Regions from separate parts of the Enterobacter sp. FW301-JW81 genome, predicted to be linked through region 1. Evidence: predicted binding sites of a transcription regulator. Region 1 holds the regulator's gene; each other region holds the start of a gene.
The links. The regulator CRP, encoded in region 1, controls carbon source genes, mostly activating them, when cyclic AMP is high. The targets are predictions, from matches to a motif close to ATGTGANNNNNNTCACAT.
Positions count from the first base shown of each region.

Region 1 (7,302 bases):
GCTTTTTCGCTGCGTCGGGTGTTCCATTGCCGGGTGGGTGTTTGCCCAGATAACATTATTAACCTCCTGATTCAGCTAATCATTTTGATTTGCTTAACGTTGAGTAAAGTGTGCGCTCTGGTGAGAAAGGCATCAATTAAGCGTAGAGCCAAATCATTAGCCTGAGAGTAATAATCAAGGTAAATATTTGTGATCGGGATCAGTTCATGTTTCGGAAAACCAGGCTAAACGGGGTACAATTCGGAAAGTATCGTTAATTTCCGACAAGAATCAGCATCGCGCTTATGACCCAAATCATTCCATCAGACTTCGACATTGCAGCCGAAGACAGCACTGAGTTCGTGCCTATGCGCGGCGTCGCCAATCGCCATTTGCAGACCATGCTGCCGCGACTGATCCGCCGCAAGGTTCAGTTCACCCCGCACTGGCAGCGCCTTGACCTGCCAGACGGTGACTTTCTGGATCTCGCCTGGAGCGAAGCGCCGGAGCAGGCCCGCCATAAGCCGCGCCTGGTGGTCTTTCACGGCCTGGAAGGCAGCCTGCACAGCCCCTATGCGCATGGGTTAATTGAGGCGGCAAAAGCGCGCGGCTGGCTCGGCGTGGTGATGCATTTCCGCGGCTGCAGCGGCGAACCCAATCGTCAGAAACGCATCTATCACTCGGGTGAAACCGAAGATGGAACGTGGTTTTTACACTGGCTGCGGGAAAACTTTGGCACCGTGCCCACCGCTGCCGTGGGCTACTCGCTGGGCGGAAATATGCTGGCCTGCCTGCTGGCGAAAGAGGGCGAAAGCGTACCGCTGGATGCCGCAGTGATTGTCTCCGCGCCGTTTATGCTGGAGCAGTGCAGCTACCACATGGAGAAAGGCTTTTCTCGCGTCTATCAGCGCTACCTGCTCAACCTGCTGAAAGCCAACGCGGCGCGTAAGCTGAAGGCCTATCCTGATACCCTTCCGGTGAGCCTGCGCCAGCTGAAAAAGGTGCGCCGTATTCGCGAGTTCGACGATCTGATCACCGCGAAAATCCACGGCTTCGCCGATGCGATTGACTACTATCGTCAGTGCAGCGCCATGCCGCTGCTCAGCAAGATCACGCAGCCGACGCTTATCATTCATGCCAAAGATGACCCTTTTATGGATCATCACTCGATCCCCGCTCAGGAATTCCTGCCCGACAACGTTCACTATCAGCTGACGGAGCACGGTGGCCACGTTGGGTTTATCGGCGGCACGCTGCGCCGCCCGAAAATGTGGCTTGAGACGCGTATTCCTGACTGGCTAACCCCTTATCTGGACGGTGCAAAATGATTATTCCCTGGCAGGATCTGGCTCCCGAAACGCTCGATAATCTGATTGAAAGCTTTGTATTACGCGAAGGCACCGATTATGGTGAACAAGAACGCTCGCTTGAGCAAAAGGTCAACGATGTAAAGCGCCAGCTGAAAAGCGGCGACGTGGTGCTGGTGTGGTCAGAGCTGCATGAGACGGTCAATATCATGCCCCGCAACGCGTTTCACGGCTGATCTTCCACCCATTTCAGTCAGGGAGTTGCTATGTCTGCCAGACATCCGGTTATTGCCGTTACGGGGTCGAGTGGTGCGGGAACCACCACCACCAGCCTCGCCTTTCGCAAGATTTTCGCCCAGCTGAATCTCCGTGCGGCGGAGGTCGAAGGCGACAGCTTTCACCGCTACACGCGCCCTGAGATGGACATGGCCATCCGTAAGGCGCGCGATCTGGGTAAACACATCAGCTACTTCGGCCCGGAAGCCAATGACTTCGGCCTGCTGGAGCAAACCTTCCACGAATATGGCCTGAGCGGCACAGGGCAGTCCCGTAAGTATCTGCACACTTACGACGAAGCCGTGCCCTGGAACCAGGTACCGGGCACCTTTACCCCCTGGCAGCCGCTGCCGGAACCCACCGACGTGCTGTTCTACGAAGGATTACACGGCGGCGTGGTCACGCCCCAGCACGACGTGGCGCGCCACGTGGATCTGCTGGTCGGGGTGGTTCCTATCGTTAACCTGGAGTGGATCCAGAAGCTGACGCGTGACATGAGCGAGCGCGGCCACTCGCGCGAGGCGGTGATGGATTCCGTCGTTCGCTCAATGGAAGACTACATCAATTACTTAACGCCGCAATTCTCCCGCACGCACATTAACTTCCAGCGCGTGCCGACGGTGGACACCTCCAACCCGTTTGCCGCCAAAACGATCCCTTCTCTGGATGAGAGCTTTGTGGTGATCCATTTCCGCAATCTTGAAGGCATCGATTACCCCTGGCTGCTGGCGATGCTGCAGGGCTCGTTTATTTCGCACATGAATACATTGGTGGTGCCGGGCGGAAAAATGGGACTGGCAATGGAGCTTATCATGACGCCGCTGGTGGAGCGGCTGATGGAAGGGAAGCAGATCGCATAATCATTTTTGCCCGGTGGCGCTGCGCTTACCGGGCCTACAATCCGTAGGGCGGGTAAGCGCAGCGCCACCCGCCAAAAGATTAAGCCTCGATCACTTCATACGAATGGGTAATTTTTACCGCTTTCTCCAGCATTAACGCCACAGAGCAGTACTTCTCCGCAGACAGGTCCACCGCGCGTGAGACCGCCGCGTCTTTCAGCGCTTTACCGGTGACAACAAAGTGAAGATTAATGTGGGTGAACAGGCGTGGCGCCTCTTCCCGGCGCTCTGAGGTGAGTTTGACCTCGCAATCCGTCACGTCATGACGGCCTTTTTGCAGAATCGACACCACGTCAATCGCGCTGCATCCGCCTGCCGCCATCAGCACCATTTCCATTGGGCTTGGCGCTTTATCACCGGAGTTACCATCCATCAAAATCTGGTGTCCTGACGCGGACTCGCCCAGGAACGTTAAACCTTCAACCCACTTCACGCGCGCTTGCATATTTTTGAACTCCAACGTTGCATTTTTGGTGACAGATTACGCGTGCGTTACATTTCTCGCAATGGAAGGCGACCTGCATCATGCTGAAGCGAGACACCAGGAGACACGCGGCGAAAGCTATGCTAAAACACTCAGGATGCTACAGTAATACATTGACGTTACACGTGTATGCAGAGGACATCAAACTTTACTGGCTGCGAAACGTTACGGTAGCCGACTTCCCAGGGTATGGGTAAGAATTCGATTGCAACCCCAGAGTCCGGATGCATCTGATGACTCTGGTGACAGCTTATAACAGAGGATAACAGCGCATGGTGCTTGGCAAACCGCAAACAGACCCGACTCTCGAATGGTTCTTGTCTCATTGCCACATTCATAAGTACCCATCGAAGAGCACGCTGATTCACCAGGGTGAAAAAGCGGAAACGTTGTATTACATCGTTAAAGGCTCGGTGGCAGTGCTGATCAAAGATGAAGAAGGGAAAGAGATGATCCTTTCTTATCTGAACCAGGGCGATTTCATCGGTGAACTGGGCCTGTTTGAAGAGGGCCAGGAACGTAGCGCCTGGGTTCGTGCAAAGACAGCATGTGAAGTGGCTGAAATTTCTTACAAGAAGTTCCGTCAGCTGATTCAGGTTAACCCTGACATCCTGATGCGTCTTTCTTCCCAGATGGCGCGCCGTCTGCAGGTCACCTCTGAGAAAGTGGGTAACCTCGCCTTCCTGGACGTAACTGGCCGTATTGCACAAACGCTGCTGAACCTGGCGAAACAGCCAGACGCAATGACCCACCCGGACGGCATGCAAATTAAAATTACCCGTCAGGAAATTGGTCAGATCGTCGGTTGTTCCCGTGAGACAGTGGGCCGTATCCTGAAAATGCTGGAAGATCAAAACCTGATCTCCGCCCACGGTAAAACCATCGTGGTCTACGGAACGCGTTAATTCCGCTTAAACGGCGTGTCACCGCAGGGTGTCACGCCGTTTTTGTCTCTACTCCCCATGTGGCGCAGGCTGATCTATCACCCCGAAGTTAACTACGCACTGCGACAAACGCTGGTGTTGTGTCTTCCTGTGGCCGTGGGCTTGATCCTCGGACATCTTCAGCAAGGTCTGCTGTTTTCTCTCGTGCCCGCCTGCTGCAACATCGCCGGTCTGGACACGCCGCATAAGCGCTTTTTCAAACGTCTGACTATTGGCGGCTGCCTGTTTGCGGGCTGCAGCCTCGCCGTACAGCTTCTGCTTGCCCGGGACATCCCGCTGCCGCTGATCCTGACCGTGCTGGCCATGACCCTCGGCGTCACCGCCGAAATCAGCTCGCTGCACGCCCGCCTGCTTCCCGCCTCGCTGATTGCGGCCATTTTCACGCTGAGCCTCGCCGGGAATATGCCGGTGTGGGAGCCGCTGCTGATCTACGCTCTGGGGACGCTGTGGTACGGGCTGTTCAACTGGTTCTGGTTCTGGCTGTGGCGCGAACAGCCGCTGCGTGAATCTCTGAGCCTGCTCTATGTGCAGCTGGCGGATTACTGCGAAGCCAAATATACCCTGCTCACCCAGCATACCGATCCGGAAAAATCCTTGCCGCCGCTGCTGACGCGCCAGCAAAAGGTGGTAGATCTGATAAGCCAGTGCTATCAGCAGCTGCACATGCTCGCCGCCAACAAAAACCACGAATACAAACGGCTGCTGCGCACCTTCCAGGTCGGTCTCGATCTGCAGGAACATATCTCCGTTAGCCTTCACCATCCGCAGGAGGTACAAAAGCTGGTCGAGCGCAGCCACGCCGAAGCGGTGATCCGCTGGAACGCGCAGACAGTATCGGCACGTCTGCGGGTCCTGGCTGACGATATTCTCTACCACCGCTACCCCACGCGCTTTAACATGGAAAAACAGCTCGGCGCGCTGGAGAAAATCGCACGCCAGCATCCGGATAACCCGGTTGGCCAGTTTGCCGCCTGGCACTTCAGCCGCATCGCCCGCGTGCTGCGCACGCAGCGCCCGCTTTATCCCCGCGATCTGATGGCGGATAAGCAGAAACGGTTGCCGCTACTGCCCGCGCTCAGAAGCTATCTTTCTCTTAAATCATCCGCCCTGCGCAACGCCGCCAGGATCAGCGTTATGCTCAGTACCGCCAGCCTGATGGGCATGGCGCTGCATCTGCCGAAACCCTACTGGATCTTAATGACCGTGCTGTTTGTCACCCAGAACGGCTACGGCGCCACGCGGGTGCGTATTCTGCACCGGGCCGGCGGAACGATGGCCGGGCTGATTATTGCGGGCGTGACGCTACACTTCCACGTGCCGGAAGGCTATACCCTGGCTGGCATGCTGGCGATTACGCTGGTGAGCTACCTGATTATCCGCAAAAACTACGGCTGGGCGATGGTGGGCTTTACGGTGACGGCGGTGTATACCCTGCAGCTGCTCACGCTCAATGGTGAACAGTTTATTGTCGCCAGGCTGATTGATACCCTCATTGGCTGCCTGATTGCCTTTGGCGGCATGGTCTGGCTGTGGCCGCAGTGGCAAAGCGGGCTGCTCAGGCAGAACGCCCACGACGCGCTGGAGGCCGACCAGCAGGCCATTCGATTGATCCTGAGCGACGACCCGCAGCCCTCCCCGCTGGCCTATCAGCGCATGAAGGTCAACCAGGCGCATAACGCCCTGTTTAACTCGCTCAACCAGGCGATGCAGGAGCCGGGCTTTAACTCGCACTATCTGGCGGACATGAAGCTCTGGGTGACGCACAGCCAGTTTATCGTCGAGCATATAAACGCCATGACAACGCTGGCGCGCGAGCACACGATGCTGACGCCAGACCTGGCCCAACGTTACCTGCAGTCGTGTGAAATTGCGCTGCAGCGATGTCAGCAGCGCCTGGAATATGACTCGCCGGGCGAGTCGGGAGATTCGAACATTCTGGAAGCGCCGGAGACGTTAACCCACGGGCCAATGAGCACCCTGGAGCAGCATTTGCAGCGCATTCTGGGGCATCTGAACACCATGCACACCATTTCGTCGGTGGCATGGCGTCAGCGTCCACATCACGGGATTTGGCTCACCCGCAGGCTGAAGCGGACGGCGTATTAACCTTTTACGATCTTCGCGACCGCAGCGGCAAAACGGGTTAACCCGTCTTCAATGTCTTTGTCTTCCACCACCAGCGACGGTGCAAAACGCATCACGTCCGGACCCGCGTTCAGCACCATCACCCCTTCGTGGGCGGCGGCGTGCAGGAAATCGCGCGCGCGGCCTTTGTACTGCGGCTTCAGCTCGGCACCAATCAGCAGCCCCATCCCGCGGATCTCGCTGAACACGTCGTACTGGTCGTCAATCTTTTGCAGGTGTTTTACGAACAGCTCGCGCTTCGCGTTCACGCCGTTCAACACCTCAGGCGTGTTGATAATATCAAACGCCGCGCCCGCCACAGCACTCGCCAGCGGGTTGCCGCCGTAGGTAGAGCCGTGAGAGCCCACGTGGAACGCGGAGGCGATATCCTGGGTCGTCAATACTGCACTCACCGGGAAGCCGCCGCCGAGCGCTTTGGCGCTGGTCAGAATATCCGGCGTCACGCCGTAGTGCATGTAGGCAAACAGATCCCCGGTACGGCCCATTCCACACTGAACTTCATCAAAGACCAGCAGCGCCTGATGCTCGTCGCACAGTTCGCGCAGCCCTTTCAGGAATTCCGGCGTGGCCGCCGTCACGCCGCCTTCGCCCTGAATAGGCTCCACCACCACCGCGCAGGTGTGATCGTCCATTACCGCTTTCACCGCATGCAGATCGTTAAACGGCACGTGGACAATATCGGCCGGTTTCGGGCCAAAACCGTCGGAATACTTCGGCTGACCGCCAACGGAGACGGTAAAGAAGGAGCGCCCGTGGAAGGCATTGTGGAAAGCGATAATTTTGGTTTTGTACGGACTGTGGCGCGTGGTGGCGTAGTAGCGCGCCAGCTTGAAGGCGGTTTCGTTGGCTTCGGTACCGGAGTTCATAAACAGCACGCGCTCGGCAAACGTGGCATCAATGATCTTGCGGCCTAGACGCAGCGCCGGTTCGTTGGTGAACACGTTGCTGGTGTGCCACAGGGTTTCGCCCTGGGTTTTCAGCGCGTCCACCAGCGCAGGATGGCAATGACCGAGCGCCGTAACCGCAATCCCGCCCGCGAAATCCACGTACTCTTTACCCTGCTGATCCCAGACGCGGCTGCCTTTTCCCTTCACCGGGATAAACTCAGCCGGTGCATAAATCGGCAGAATCACTTCATCGAATGTCGCGCGGGTAATTGCTGGTTGTTCAGTTGCCATGTCATGCCCATCCATTTTATGTCACATCAATTGTGAAAATATAATCACAAAATATGCATAAAAAATCACGGCAAGGCAACAGATATTCAG
Region 1 covers NZ_JBYTBA010000008.1:143,115-150,416, reverse strand. Annotated here, with positions in the region: gene mdcA (malonate decarboxylase subunit alpha) at 1-56, opposite strand, end outside; gene AC3WOK_RS21315 (hydrolase) at 285-1,307, shown strand; gene AC3WOK_RS21310 (YheU family protein) at 1,304-1,522, shown strand; gene AC3WOK_RS21305 (phosphoribulokinase) at 1,553-2,422, shown strand; gene AC3WOK_RS21300 (OsmC family protein) at 2,502-2,906, opposite strand; gene crp (cAMP-activated global transcriptional regulator CRP) at 3,218-3,850, shown strand; gene AC3WOK_RS21290 (YccS/YhfK family putative transporter) at 3,908-5,995, shown strand; gene argD (bifunctional acetylornithine/succinyldiaminopimelate transaminase) at 5,992-7,212, opposite strand; gene pabA (aminodeoxychorismate synthase component 2) at 7,299-7,302, opposite strand, start outside.

Region 2 (7,302 bases), on a different contig from region 1:
AACGAAGGGGCGCTGGGCGTAATTATTATCGGTCAGCAAGTGCACGCTATATTCGGCAGGCAGTCTGATACATTACGGAAATTATTAGACGAACATTTTAATCAGTAAATATAAAAAAGGGATAGCCAAAGTAATGGCTATCCCAAAGCAGTAAAATAGACTGCAGGTTGCTGGAGATACGATAACGATTAACGCAAATTATGAATTAAGACTTACCACCAGGCCTCGACCTGCACACCAAAGTTCCAGGTATTGTTGGCCGTGCCATCTTCGAAGGATTTCCCTTTTTCGGAATCATTCAGATAAGAAGCAAACACGCGCAGTTCCGGACGCGACATAAAGTCAGGTCCATCGGCCAGGCCCAGGGCAATGGTGTATTTCTCGCCGCTCTGCTTGTAGTCAGACCCGTCGGTGTAGGTGTCTTTCTGGTAGAAACCACCCACTTCGCCAATCAGGCGGACATACTCGGTAAACTGGTACTGCGCGCGGCCGACAAGTGAAATCAGGCGCGATTTATCGGTATATTGCGTGGTATCGTCCGCCGAACCCCAGGTCAACACGTGGTTGAAAGAGAGCTTGTCGGTAATGGGAATTAAGCCAGTGTTGATCACGCGGTAGCCGCTGGCATCGTTCACATAGTTCCACATGTCGTACCAGCCGCCACCCTGGGACACCATATTCTGCGCCAGGCCTTTGTTAGCGTACTGCAGCACCAGCTTGTTGTATCCCCCCAGCATGTCCTGGCTGATCTCACCGGTCACCATCACGCCGTTGTCGGCCTCGTACAGCCCGCCGTACTCTTTCTGTTTGTTGGTCGGGTTTGGCATGGCGTAGTCGATGCCGACTTCGGTCCAGGCGCCTGCCCATGGTTTCCAGCCCGCATAGCGGAGATCGATATAGTTGATGTTCACGTCGTTATCACCGTCAACGCGGTAGTCCACGTCGTTGGCATCGCCGCGGATCCACGCCACGGAGACCGCGCCGGGGCCGAGCGTATAGTTCTCAATACCTGCACCGGATCCCGAGATATTCCAGTATTTGGTGTCGATGATGTGCAGGTCGTGGCGCTGGTAATAGCGCTTCCCACCCCAGATCACCGCGTTGGGATCGCCCGGAATGAGCCCCTTGATCTGCAGGTTCAGCTGACGCAGGCCAAACTGGGCATCGTCGCCAAAGGTGGTTTCATTATCGTTTGAACCGTCAGACACCATGCTCACCATGCTGTCGAGATAAAAGCTTACGTCGTTCTTTTTGTAGACCTCAGAACCCAGCTCCAGCTCGCCATAGGTATCGGCTTCGTTACCCAGACGGCCAATTTTGTTCTTCTGCCACTCCTCCATCCCACCATCCCGTGAGACGCCCACGCCGGAGCGAAGATATCCATGAAAATCAATCGGTACTGAAGACGCTGCAAACAGCGAAGGAGATGCCAGCGCGGCAGCTAACGCAACAGATACAGAGCGGATCGTCGTGTTCATTGTAACCCTCTTATTGTTTTGTAATACGTTCACAAATCCGCTGTCATAAAATGCCTAAACCCGTTGGCTGGCAATTGTACGATCTGAAATGTGTGATTAACTGCAAATAAAATAGACAATTTTGTTACGAGTAATGAGATTGGACACAAATTATGGCATTGTGAGCGTCATACTTTTTGATGGTGTTATGCCCGCAGGGAGAGGGTGGTAAGCGTTTTTTTTCAGCACCCCTGTTACAATCAGCGCATAACAACATAAGGAACCGGACCATGAAGTCGAAAAGCGCAACGTTAGAGGACGTGGCACGCCATGCGGGCGTCTCCTATCAGACCGTGTCCAGGGTACTGAATAAATCTGCCAATGTATCCGACGCCACGCGCAGCAAGGTGGAGAAATCCATAGAGTTATTGCGGTATGTACCCAACCGACTGGCTCAGCAGCTGGTGGGCAAGCAGAGCCAGACCGTTGGGCTGGTGACCATTTCGCTGGCGCTGCACGCGCCTTCGCAGGTTGCGGCGGCGGTGAAACGCTATGCCAATGTGGAAGGCTACCAGGTACTGATCTCAATGATTGATGAGAACGTCAACCACAGCATCCAGAATTCCATCAACGAGCTGAAATCCCAGCTGGTGAGCAAAGTGATCATCAACGTGCCGCTGGAGGCTGAAGCGGCGCATAAAATCGCCACCGACAACGATGATATTGTCTGCCTGTTCCTCGACGTGGACCCGTACAGTTCCGTGTTTAACGTTTCGTTTAACCCGGCGGACGGCACCCGCGCCAGCGTTAAATATCTTTATGAGCTCGGCCATCGCGACATTGCCCTGCTGGCGGGGCCGACGTCTTCCGTGTCGGCGCAGCTGAGGTTGAAAAGCTGGATCGAGACCCTGAAGGGTTACGGCCTGGAGCCGGCATCGGTCATTCGCGGCAACTGGGATGCGCAGAGCGGGTATGCAGGCGCGCTGCAGATGCTGAGGGAAACGGCGCAGTTTACCGCCGTGCTGGTGGCTAACGACCAGATGGCGCTGGGCGTGCTGAGCGCGTTCCATCAGCAGCAGGTTTCAATTCCGGGCGAGAAGTCGGTGATTGGCTACGATGACACCTATGAAAGCTCGTTCTTCTACCCGGCGCTGACGACGGTATCGCTGGATTTAGATCTGCAGGGTAAAGAGGCGGTGCGCCGTATTCTCGACAGCGGTGAAGAGAATGCCCAGCGCATGTCCTCGATTTTACCTGCCCGTCTGGTGGTGCGACAGTCTACCGGGCCAAAAGGGGAGAAAGGGAAAAACCTGCAGGCGCTTGCCCAGCAGCTGCGTGAGATCGCGCATCAGCTCGGCGATGCGTAGCGCAGTGAGCACCTCAATCACGTGAGTGAGGTGCTCGCAAGCTTACTCCAGCCCCAGCGTATATTGCGCGATTTTAAAGTAGATGATCAGCCCGGTACCGTCGATAAGCGTCGCGATGAACGGCGCGGAGACGACCGCCGGGTCAATGCCGCAGCGCTTAAGCACCATGGGGATCACGGACGACACAATCGCGCTCCAGAGCGTGATACACACCAGCGTCAGGCTGACGATAAGCGTAATTTCCATCCCAATCCCCATCATCCAGGCGCGGATGCACCCGGCGATGCCCAGCGTGGCGGCAATCATCAGCGAGGTGGTCATCTCTTTACGCAGCACGCGGCCTACGTCGCGCAGGTGGACTTCTCCCAGCGCCATCGCGCGCACCAGCGTTGAGGTAATCTGGGTACCGCTGTTGCCGCCCGTGCCGATTAGCAGCGGAATAAAGAACGCCAGCGCGATGGCGGACTCCAGCGCCTCCTCGAAATGCTGAATGACCGAGCTGGTATAGGCTTCGGCGACAAACAGCAGCAGCAGCCAGACGGAGCGTTTTTTCCACAGGCTATAGGCGCTGGTTTCCAGATAGGGCTTTTCCAGCGGCAGCGTCGCCCCCTGAAGCTGGGCATCTTCGGTGACGTCATCTTCCAGCAGATGCGCAATTTCGCGTTCGGTCAGGCAGCCGACGAGCTTGCCGTGGGTGACCACGGGCACCACATCCGCGCCGCCGTGCGCCAGCAGTCCGGCGACATCGGCACGTTCATCTTCCGGTTTGACCTGCAAAAACTGAGAAATCATCAGCGATTTCACCGGCTGTACCGTATCGGCGGTTTGCAGCAATTTGCGCACGGCAATCATGCCCGCCAGGCGGCCATTGTCTTCAATAAAAATATGCGACGGAATATCATCGTCTTTTAATTTTTCGAAGAATTGCTCGCGCGCCAGCGCCACGCATAATGAAATATCGAGGACGATAAAATCGGTATTCATATATTGCGCGATAGCGCTGTCATTGAATGCCAGGTTTTGGTTATGAATAGCGTAAGACATAGTGAATTCCCTTTGAATAATAAAATCTCTCAGGGGCGAGCAAGACAGGGCATGTCGAAGAGGAGATCCCCACGTCCTGGGTTCAGCACTGTACACCGTATCCCGTGAGGGAAGTTATACTGACAAAGCCTTGATTCGACAGTGCCTGTTTTACCCTGTGCCGGTTCTCTCGAACCCACCAGAGCGATAACGTGTATTTGTACAGGAGCCTCGCCATAACGAGATCGTTATAAAACGAGAGGGATAATACGCCTATTTAATTTTGCCGCTCAGGAATTTAAATAATGTTTAAGAACGGTTTAGAAGAATCTTATTAATAAGATGTTGAGGGTTTATTTAAGTTAATTCATTTTAAATGAAGAGTGATATTTACATCGGAGGAGGGTAAATGACGTGGCTTGATACTTTGCTGAATCACTTTGCGCTCTATCCGGCACATCTTTTCGCGCTGTTATTTATGATGGCGCTGAGCAAATCGACGGTGCTGATCTCCTCCGTGCTGCCTCCCGCCTCGGTGATGCTGCTGGCAGGCATTACCGTCAGCCAGACGAGCATGCATCCGGCGCTGGCGTGGCTGGCCGTGGTGATGGGGGCAACGGTGGGGTCGGGGCTAAACTACCACATCGGTCAGCGGATGGGGCACACGCGATGGGTGACCCGCTTTACCGCAAAGCACGCCGGTAAATTTTTGCGGGTGCAGCATCAGCTGCAGAAAAACGGTGTGCTGGTGCTGTTCACCGCGCGCTTCCTGGCGGTGCTGCGCTATATCGTGCCGCTGGCGGCAGGCATGCTCAGGCTCAATGTGGCGAAGGTTTACGGGGTTAGCCTGCTCTCTGCCGCCGTCTGGGCGGCGCTGTATGTCGGCATTGCTACCGGCATCAGCGCCTTTTGAGTTACAAACTTCCCATCCCGCCGTCCACCAGCAGCTCCGTGCCCACCGTGTAGCTGGACTCGTCGGAGGCCAGATAGAGCGCGGCTTTTGCCAGCTCCGTCGTCGAGCCCATTCTGCCCAGCGGCACCAGCTTAATGACCTCTGACATCATTGCGTTAAGCGCCTCCTCGCTTAAGCCCGTTTTGGTAAAGGCCGGGGTTTCCACCGGGCCGGGGCTCAGGCCGTTGACGCGGATCCCGCGCGGCAGCAGCTCCGCCGACAGCGTACGCGCCAGCGACAGCAGGGCGGCCTTGCTCGCGGCATATACGCTGCTGGTGGGCAGGCCGATGCGCGCGCTGACGGAGCCGCAGAGGATCACCGAGGACGGATTATTCAGCAGCGGCAGCAGCGCCTGAATTAAAAAGAACGGTCCCTTCAGGTTGATGCCCATCAGACGATCCCAGGCATCCTCCTGCCACGCTTCCAGCGGGGCGTGCGTCACGTCGCCGGCGTTGAGAAACACCGCGTCCAGGCGCGGCCAGCGGGCGGCGAGGGTCTCCGCCAGCGCTTTTTGCGAAGCAATATCTCCCGCATCGGCCGGGATCACCCAGGCCTTATCGCCCAGAATGCGCTCTGCTTCGGCGAGGGTGTCCGGGTTGCGCCCGGTGACGGCAACGCGTGCGCCTTCGGCGATGAACGCCTGCGCGGTGGCAAGACCGATGCCGCTGGTGCCGCCGGTAATCAGCGTATATTTATCTGTTAAACGACCCATGTTTTTCTCCTGAAATGTCTCTGGAGAAAGCACTATAGAAACGTTAGTATCGAAAGGAAACCAGGTACCAAATGGATACTAACGAGGCAAGAGGTGTGCTATGGCAGAAATGCTGGACGTGGCCTGCGAAAAAAAATCTGAGGCGTATACCTGCCCGATGACGCAGTTTGTCAACCTGATTTCCGGTAAATGGGCGATCCCCATTCTCTATCGCCTGATTGTGTTCAATACGCCCGTTCGCTTTGGCGACCTGCTGCGGGCGGCAGCGCCGATTACGCAGAAAGAGCTAACGAAGCAGCTTCGCCTGTTTGAGCAGCGCGGGCTGGTTACGCGAACGGTCTACCCGGAAATCCCGCCGCGCGTGGAGTATCAGATAACCGAGTTGGGGTTAACCCTGCAGGATGCGCTCTCACCGCTGGCCGCCTGGATGAGCGAGTACGGCGACCAGCTGGAGCGTTAGGCTACCGCTTCACGTAGCGCGGTGCCGGAATACCGGTGCGCGCGCTGTTAAACAGCTCAAGGCGCGCCGTTTCGTAGCGATCCCACAGGCCGGCGTCATGCATTGGCGGGATGGTGATCGGTTCGCCCTGATCCAGACCCGCCAGCGACGCATCTACCATATCGTCGGTGGTCATTACCGAGCCTTCCGGCAGATCGTTAACCGTGACGCCCGAATGGCTCCAGATCTCCGTCGCGGTGGCGGCAGGCAGCACGGCCTGAATGCGCACGTTGCTGTCGGCAAACTCTTCCTGCAGCCCGCGGGTAAAGCTGAGCACCCACGCCTTGGTAGCGCTGTAGAGCGCGCTGCCCGCCCGCACGTGCAGGGCCAGAACGGACGCGATATTGATCAGCGTGCCGCGGTTATTCTGCGCCAGACGCGGCAGGATCGCGTAGGTTAAGCGCATCAGCGCCGTGGTGTTGAGCGTGTTAATCGCCTGATGCTGGGCCACATCACCCGCGAGGAACGGTGCCATCTGCGCGGTGCCCGCGTTGTTAACCAGCGTATCGATGGCGGTATTGCTGCGCAGCTCTTCTTCCACGGCGCGGATCCCGGCTTCATCCGTCAGATCGGCCACCAGAACATCGACCGCCACGCCATAGCGTTCGCGCAGTTCGGCGGCCAGCGCCTGCAGCCGTTCTTCGCGACGGGCGACCAGCACCAGGTTGACCCCGCGTGCGGCAAGACGATCGGCATAAACGGCACCAATTCCGGAAGACGCGCCCGTAATCAGGGCATTCGTGATTTGCGTAGTCATCGTGTGTTACCTCGGAGCAGAGTGGGTTAATTGGTTTCAATATGAAACTGAATAAACTCTCTGCTATTTGGTTTTATAATGCAACCATTTTGGTGGCCATTTTGTGCTTTTGCCGTCGGGCGCGATCAGGAGGGGAGTTTTGCCACGATCTGCTCAGGCGTCAGCTCGCGCCCGTCGTCGGCGATAAGCGCCAGCCTGCGCAGGGGTTTGCGCTGTTCGGCGTCGACCAGCACGGTGCCGCATTCGTGTTCAGCGAACAAAAATTCATTGCCCCACTGCGACAGGGCAACCAGCACCGTTTGCAGGGCGCGTCCCTTGTCGGTCAGGACGTACTCCTGCCAGGCGCTGCCGTCGGAGGCGGGGCGCAGCGTGAGGATGCCTTCGTCAACCAGCAGCTTCAGCCGCGTGGTCAGCATGTTTTTAGCAATGCCGAGGCTTTTCTGGAACTCGCCGAAGCGTTTAATCCCGCGCAGCGCGTCGCGCACGATCAGCAGCGACCACCAGTCGCCGATGATATCCAGCGAACGGGCGACGG
Region 2 covers NZ_JBYTBA010000001.1:336,393-343,694, forward strand. Annotated here, with positions in the region: gene AC3WOK_RS01515 (PTS sugar transporter subunit IIB) at 1-108, shown strand, start outside; gene AC3WOK_RS01520 (maltoporin) at 213-1,478, opposite strand; gene AC3WOK_RS01525 (LacI family DNA-binding transcriptional regulator) at 1,748-2,824, shown strand; gene AC3WOK_RS01530 (magnesium transporter) at 2,867-3,868, opposite strand; M-box (ykoK) riboswitch at 3,929-4,098, opposite strand; gene AC3WOK_RS01535 (DedA family protein) at 4,257-4,760, shown strand; gene AC3WOK_RS01540 (SDR family oxidoreductase) at 4,762-5,511, opposite strand; gene AC3WOK_RS01545 (winged helix-turn-helix transcriptional regulator) at 5,612-5,971, shown strand; gene AC3WOK_RS01550 (SDR family NAD(P)-dependent oxidoreductase) at 5,973-6,767, opposite strand; gene AC3WOK_RS01555 (winged helix-turn-helix transcriptional regulator) at 6,893-7,302, opposite strand, start outside.
Region 2: the regulator CRP is predicted to act here: its motif matches at 1,569-1,586, upstream of AC3WOK_RS01520 (maltoporin).

Region 3 (7,302 bases), on a different contig from region 1:
GTATTCACGCATATCGGCGACGGCGCTGTCCACGTCCGGGTAATTTTTGGAGAGCACGCCCACCAGCACATGACCTTCCGCCGCCTCGTAAATGGCGCTGGCGTTGGCTTTGGAGCCTGCCAGCACGTTCAGACAGACGCGGTCACGGTAAAAATTGGGGGTCAGTTTCATGCTTTTTTCTCCTGTCCTAAGACTTCGCTAATGCGGCGGTACACGATGTTCAGCTGGTCTGCGTTTACGCTGCGCACGTCCGCTTCGATAATCCCTTCGTTGGCCTTGTAGCCGCGGAAATAAATGGCGTATTCGCCCTGCTTGAGCGCGTTCACCAGCTCGCCGGTGCCGACGCCGGTAGTAGCTTCGTCAAACTTAATCTCGGTGCGCGCGATGTCGCGTCCCGCGCTGTCCCAGACCACGCGCGCGGTGACGCCGTTCAGGGTGTTGAGCGCGTCGATAAACGGCGTCATCTTCGCCACCATCTCTGCACCGCTCTCTTTGGTCGCCGTCAGGTAGTGTTCGATGGCGCAGGTCAGGCCAAGAATGCCCTCTTTACCCACCTTCATCGCGCGGCCAATGCCCGCCGTCTGACGCTTCACCCACTCAACGTACTGGGTCTTGCCGATCACCAGCCCGCTGGTTGGCCCTTCAATCGCCTTCGCGCCGCTGTAGATCACCAGATCGGCGCCGGATCGGTAGTAGGTATGCAGATCTTCTTCCGCTGCCGCGTCGACGATCAGCGGGAGATCGTGCTTACGCGCAACCACCGCCGCCTGCTCGACGCTGAGCATGCTTTTCTGCACGCAGTGGTGAGATTTGATGTAAAGGATCGCCGCCGTACGCGGAGTGATCGCCGCCGCCAGCTGATCGGCGGAGCATTCGTTGGCGTAGCCCGCTTCCACCAGCTTACCGCCGCCCAGCGCCACCATGGTGCCAACCGGCGCGCCGAAGTTAACGTTATGGCCTTTCGGCAGGACGATTTCGTTGTTCTCAACCGGCGTAACGTGCAGATTTTCCAGCAGCCAGTCGCTGTCTTTCACCAGCACCGCCGCCACGGACTGGGCAATGCCCGCCGACGCGCAGGAGACCACCGTCGCCCCTTCCACGTCCAGCAGCTTCGCGATGTATTCCCCGGTTTTGTTAACCAGATCCTTCATCTCAAAATAGTGATTCATGCCGTCCATTGCCGCCTGCACCACTTCCGGGCGCGGCGTGGAGACGCCCAGCGCCGTCATGCGGCCGGAGGTGTTGATAACCTGCTTTAAGTTGTACTTCTCATAAATCGAAGGCATGTTCCGTGCTCCCTTGTTCGGTCATGTAGCCCTTGCCCGCGCGGATCGCGGCAAGCGGCACCAGAATGTGTTCAGCCTGCAGGCTGTCGTTTTCGGCATCCGTCAGCACCGTCGGCTGACGTTTAAGGGTGAACAGCGTCAGGTCGGCGTCGAGACCCGGCTGAATGCGGCCCTTGCGCGTCAGGCGCAGGCCGTCGGCGGCGTTGGCGGTTACGCAGTCAATCACCTGTGGCAATGACATGCCGATAGCGAGAAACTTCGACATCACGCTTGCCAGCGAGCCTACCGGGCCGTTAAGGCGGTTGCGGCAGTAGATATCCGAGCTGATGGTGTGCGGCAGAATACCCATCGCGATGGCGCGTTTCGCCACCTCAAAGCTGAAGCTCGCCGTGCCGTGGCCGACGTCCAGACGCACGCCACGCTTCAGCGCAGACGTAATGGAGGCGCGCAGCTCGCCGGAGGGCGTCAGAATGCGGTTGGGCTTGCCGTTGTAGCAGTGGGTGATGATGTCGCCCGAGCTCAGCAGCTCGGCAATTTCGTCGAGGTTCGGCGGGTTGTTGCCGATGTGTACCATCAGCGGCAGGTCGCCGTTCTCTTTCTGAATGGCTTTCGCGCGCTCCAGCGGCGTAATGCCGTTTTCACCGACCACGCTGCTGCTCATGCGCGCTTTCAGGCCAACGATAAAATCGGGGTGACGTTTAACCGCCTGTTTGACCGCGTCGGCGTCGATGTTGGCCATATTGGCCAGCTCGTTCTGGGCAATCAGCCCCACGCGGGAGATGTTCAGCAGGGCAAAGACGTCGGTTGTCGCTTTACGGGTGATTTCATAGAAATCGTCCACGTCGTCGGCCCCGGTGCTGCCTGCATCCACTACGGAGGTGACGCCGGTGGCAATGCCGACGCTGTCCGGTTCGTCGTGGTAAATCGGGGAGTTCGGGTAGCAGTGGACGTGGGAGTCAATCCAGCCTGCGCTAACGAATACGTTGCCGTTCAGCTCAACCGTTTTGCTGGCGGGAGCGTCAATGTCGCCCAGCGCCGCAATCTTCCCGTCCTGGATGGCGATATCGGTCAGGGTATCGTCGGCAAGGCGCGCGCGGCGCAGGAGTAAATCAAACATGAGGATCTCCTGATAAGGCGGGCGCCTGAGCGCCCGCGGGTATTAAAGGGCGACCGGGAACAGCCAGCCCAACAGCATGGCACCGAGGATCGCACCGCCGGTAATGGGCTTCTGCCAGATGTAGAACAGCAGTGCCCCCAGCAGAGAACCCACGCCAATCGGAATGGAGGCGGTCATGGCGCTGAGGATAATCAACGGCCCGAGGAAGCGGCCGGAGGCGTTACCCGCGCCCATCATCACGTCTGCACCGTAGGTGGAGTTGCTCTGATTGATGGTGAACTTACGCGCCAGGATAATGACGTAGCCAATCGCCAGGCCAATCACCAGGCCGGTAATCAGCGCGGCAATGAAGTTGGTCACCGGGAACATGATCCCCGCGCCCAGCAGCAGCGCCGGAACGCCAAGACCCACGCCGGTCTGAATGGCGCCGCCGATGTCGAGAATACCGACCAGCGAGCCTTCGATAATGCGGGCGAACAGGAAGCTTGCGCCGAACGCCGCCACCGCGCCGTAGACGCCGGTATCAATCCCCGCTTTCAGCATCGCCACGAAGGCCACTTCGTTAAACGCGCCGATGCCGTAGAGGTAGTACATGTGCGTCCCGGCAAACACGCCGGAGGAGAGCAGGCCAACGAAGATCGGGAACGACCAGTCGGCATACCAAAAACCTTTATTCTGTTCCATGTAGAGGCTCCTGTTATTTACCGCTGAGCGAGTTGTGGATCATGTCGAGCCAGTTCGGCACGGTCAGATGGAAGGATTCGATCATCTTCATGTCGAAGCCGCGGAAGAAGCCGCTCAGCACGAACAGCAGGACGATAGCCGCCATCATCACTTTGGTGACGTGGTTCCAGCCGCTCTCCTCTACGCCTTTACCAATCAGGATCCCCAGCACCAGGCCCGGCACGGCGTTGCCCATAATCAGCTGCGCTGCGCCGCCGAAAATGGTCGCCCAGAAGCCCGATTTTTTACCCGCGTCGATGGCCGCCAGCCAGAAGATCACCGGCATCACGGTGTTCACCAGCAGGTTTGCCGCCGGCACCAGCACCTTGACGGCGGTGACCTGAAGCGCAGCCGGTACGGAGGAGGCGGTAAGGTTAAGGAAGGTCACGACAATCATGCCGATCAGGCCGCAGGCAATCGCCATTTTGCGCGGATCGTGCAGCGTTTCGCCGACGTTACGGTTTTTGATCATCAGTGCAGCAGCACCCCAGTTCGGGATGATGCGGTGGTCAACGTCCTGTGTGAAAGCCCCTGCGGCCACGGAAGAGGCCCAGGCGTTAAAGAAGAAACCTAACCCAAAGGAGAAGTGAGACGCTGGGTCCCCTTCGCAGGAGTTCAGTTCCCCCAACGTACGAAACGCGCCCATACCCTGAGTGGTAGGCGCATGAAACATGCGTGCAGCCCCGGCTCCGACACCGACGCCTACCAGGCCGCCGATGATGAGCGATTTTATTAATATAATTAAGAACATCAGTCTGCCCTTTTATGAATAATCAGCGTTGCGTGACGAAATCCACCTGGTCAAGATTGATAGCGGTCACGTTGACGGTCACATCCAGCTCCACGCTGTAGGTGCGTCTTTCCCGGCGCAAAAAGAAGAACAGAAAGGCTTCTTTTCGCACCGCTTCTTGCGCCTGAACGACCTGCACATCCTGTGGCTCAATACGCAGTAAGATATGCGGTGAGGCTTTCATCACCGCGGCCTGAACGTGGTTGAGCGCGTCGGCAAAAGCGCGCGCTTTGGCGTCGCCTTTGCCCTTCACTCTCACCGTGGTTGTGAACTGTTCTTTCATGCTTATGCGCCGTATTTCTTCTGCCACGCCTGTACCAGACGCTCGCCCAGCTCTTCTTTATCCATAAAGCCAAAGCCCAGCACGTTGCAGCCTTCGTTGATGGCGGTCACGCCCTCTTCCACGGAACGCATGCCGTATTTGGCTTTGTAGCCATATTTGGTTTGCGCCGTGATGGCACCCGCGCCGCCGCTGCCGCAGAAGGAGATGCCGAAGGTGGCGTTTTCCGCTTTCATCACGTCGCCGAGCTTCATATCGGCAGCCATACCCGGTACGACAACCGCGCGTCCACCTGCTTTTTCCACACCAGCGGCCACTTTCTGACCTTTGCCCAGGCGATCGCCAATCACGACTGTAATCTGTTCCATGTGTTGCTCCTTAAAGGTTGTCTTTCGCGACTTCAAAGTGAACGGAGAGCAGCCAGGCCTCTTCATCAGGAAGGTTGCCAAACTGCGCTACCACTTCTCGTGCCAGCCGCATTGAATCCGGTGAAATTTCGTCGAACAGTTCCGCTTCAACCTCCGGCAGCGGCTCGCCGGTCACGGACCGGTGCGCCATTGCGCGAACGTGGGAGGTCAGCATCTGTTCCTGTACCGCATTGGGGATGATGTCGTGCCGGGCCAGCAGGGCATAAACCTGCTGCAGCATAGTGTTCGCGAGCTGCTCTGTTTGCACTGCCTGTTCCCCAACGTCGTTCATTACCGCTCCGTTAATCACTGGTCTTACCCCGTTAATGGCTCTGGAATGAAACTAACGTTGGGGGGGAATTGTTTGTAGCGAGTTGTTTTCCACTTCGAAGTGGAAAGGCGAGCCGCAGCAGTGATCTGTGCCACATAAATGCGCTGAATATGGATAAATCGCTGTATTTGCGTGATGAATATCACGCTATTAAGCGGCAATAAACAGGCAAGCAGAGTGGAAAAGTTTCCGAGCGGGCTCGTAGAAATGTGATGTGGATAAGGTTTTCTTATGGGGATTCGCTAGAGTGGCGACGGGTGCTTGAGACTGACCGTCTCAGGCATGGGACGGAAAGTGGAAAGCCCCTACCTGAATGTAAATCAGGACGGGGCTGTAAACGACACGTCTAGCCACGTGATGTTTGCTACCTCGCCCGCTTTAAAGCAAGGAGGCATCCATGAAACGCCAATCCCCAAGTATCGGGGTTTTGATGATTATTTCTTTGACGATAATCATCTTAACGCTGGTGACGAGGAAAACACTGTGCGAGATCCGTTTTCGAAACGGCTCGCTTGAAGTGACAGCGCGGATGGAGTGTCGCTCCGACCGGTAGGGAGCAAAGATGCGGGGGCGCATAATGCGCCCCCGCATACGGAGAAAGGACGTACAGCTCAGGCACCCAATTAACGATACTTTTGATGATACGTGTTGCGCGTAGTCACAAACTGCTCGGCCGCCGCCTGGGCTTCTTTCACTTTGCCTTCGTTGGCGAGCTTCAGCGCGCCGTCGATCTGGCCGACCAGCACGTCAAAGCCGTGGCGGTAGTCTTTCATCTCAGCACTGTCTGCCGCTTTGCTTTCCAGCTTTGGCGGGGTGGCTTTTTGGGCGTCCAGCGCCGCTTCACGCATTTTGGTCAGTGCGTCTTTCATTTCAGCCGCATTGTCCGTTTTCTGCACCACCTTCAGGTTTTGACCGAGGATGCCCATGTCGTCTTCAAGATCGGCAGCAAACGCAGAAGAGCCAAGAACCAGCGTTGAAGCTGCGACGATCGCTAACAGGTGTTTACGCATTGCTCACTTCCTTTTTTATTATTAACAAAACGCTATCTTTATTGACCCGCAATTTTCATTTCGGGCAGAAGAACTGAACCACACTGTATATTGCTACGTGTTTCAATATCGTTACCGACCGTAACGATGTTGCGCCACATGTCCTTCAGGTTGCCGGCAATCGTAATTTCGCTCACCGGATACTGGATTTCGCCGTTTTCCACCCAGAAGCCCGCCGCACCGCGAGAGTAATCCCCGGTAATACCGCTTACGCCCTGGCCCATCAGCTCGGTCACCACCAGACCGGTGCCCATCTCTTTCAGCATCTGCTCAAAGTTGAGGCCCTGGCCGGCAATCCGCCAGTTGTGGATACCGCCCGCGTGACCGGTGCTTTTCAGCCCCAGCTTGCGCGCGGAGTAGTTGGTCAGCAGCCACTGGGTCAGAATACCGTCTTTGATGATATCGCGACGTTCGGTGCGCACGCCTTCGCTGTCGAACGGCGTGGAGGCCAGCCCTTTCAGCAGGTGTGGATGCTCTTCGATGGTCAGCCATTCCGGCAGGATCTGCTTGCCCAGCGAGTCGAGCAGGAAGGTCGATTTACGGTAAACGGAGCCACCGGCAATCGCGCCCACCAGATGACCAAACAGACCGGTCGCCACTTCGTTGGCAAAAATGACCGGGGCCTTCATGGTGGAGAGCTTGCGCGGCGACAGGCGGGACAACGTGCGCTCGGCGCACTCTTTACCCACCCACTCCGGAGACTGTAAATCCCCCAACGCGCGGCCAATGGTGTAGGCGTAGTCGCGCTCCATGTCTCCGTTCTCTTCGGCGATGACGCAGCTGGAGAGCGAGTGGCGGGTGGAGCAGTAGCCCTGCAGCATGCCGTGGCTGTTGCCGAACACTTTGATGCCGTAGTGGCTGTTAAAGCTGCCGCCTTCGGTATTGGTGATGCGCTTGTCAGCCTGCAAAGACGCCTGCTCTGCGCGGGCAGCCAGTTCAATCGCTTCGTCCGGCGTAACCTCTGCCGGGTGGAAAAGATCGAGATCCGGCGCATCAAACGCCAGCAGCTCTTTATCCGCCACGCCAGCGTAAGGATCCGGCGAGGTGTAACGGGCAATATCCAGCGCGGCCTGCACCGTACGGGCGATGGCATCCGGACTGAGATCGGTGGATGACGCACTGCCTTTGCGATTCTGGTGATAGACCGTGATCCCCAGCGCGCCATCGCTGTTGAATTCAACATTCTCCACTTCGCCATAGCGGGTGCTCACGCTAATGCCGGTGGTTTTGCTGACCGCCACTTCGGCGCCATCTGATTTTTCTGAAGCAAGCATCAGCGCGGTGGAGACGGCTTCTTCCAGAATCTTACGCTGCGCTTC
Region 3 covers NZ_JBYTBA010000004.1:391,324-398,625, forward strand. Annotated here, with positions in the region: gene dagF (2-dehydro-3-deoxy-phosphogluconate aldolase) at 1-171, opposite strand, end outside; gene AC3WOK_RS15250 (DgaE family pyridoxal phosphate-dependent ammonia lyase) at 168-1,286, opposite strand; gene AC3WOK_RS15255 (amidohydrolase/deacetylase family metallohydrolase) at 1,270-2,403, opposite strand; gene AC3WOK_RS15260 (DUF4310 family protein) at 2,446-3,087, opposite strand; gene AC3WOK_RS15265 (DUF4311 domain-containing protein) at 3,101-3,877, opposite strand; gene AC3WOK_RS15270 (DUF4312 family protein) at 3,900-4,199, opposite strand; gene AC3WOK_RS15275 (SFCGS family glycine-rich protein) at 4,202-4,564, opposite strand; gene AC3WOK_RS15280 (glycine dehydrogenase) at 4,575-4,913, opposite strand; gene AC3WOK_RS15285 (Hok/Gef family protein) at 5,365-5,487, shown strand; gene cybC (cytochrome b562) at 5,558-5,944, opposite strand; gene pmbA (metalloprotease PmbA) at 5,983-7,302, opposite strand, start outside.
Region 3: the regulator CRP is predicted to act here: its motif matches at 5,014-5,031, upstream of AC3WOK_RS15280 (glycine dehydrogenase).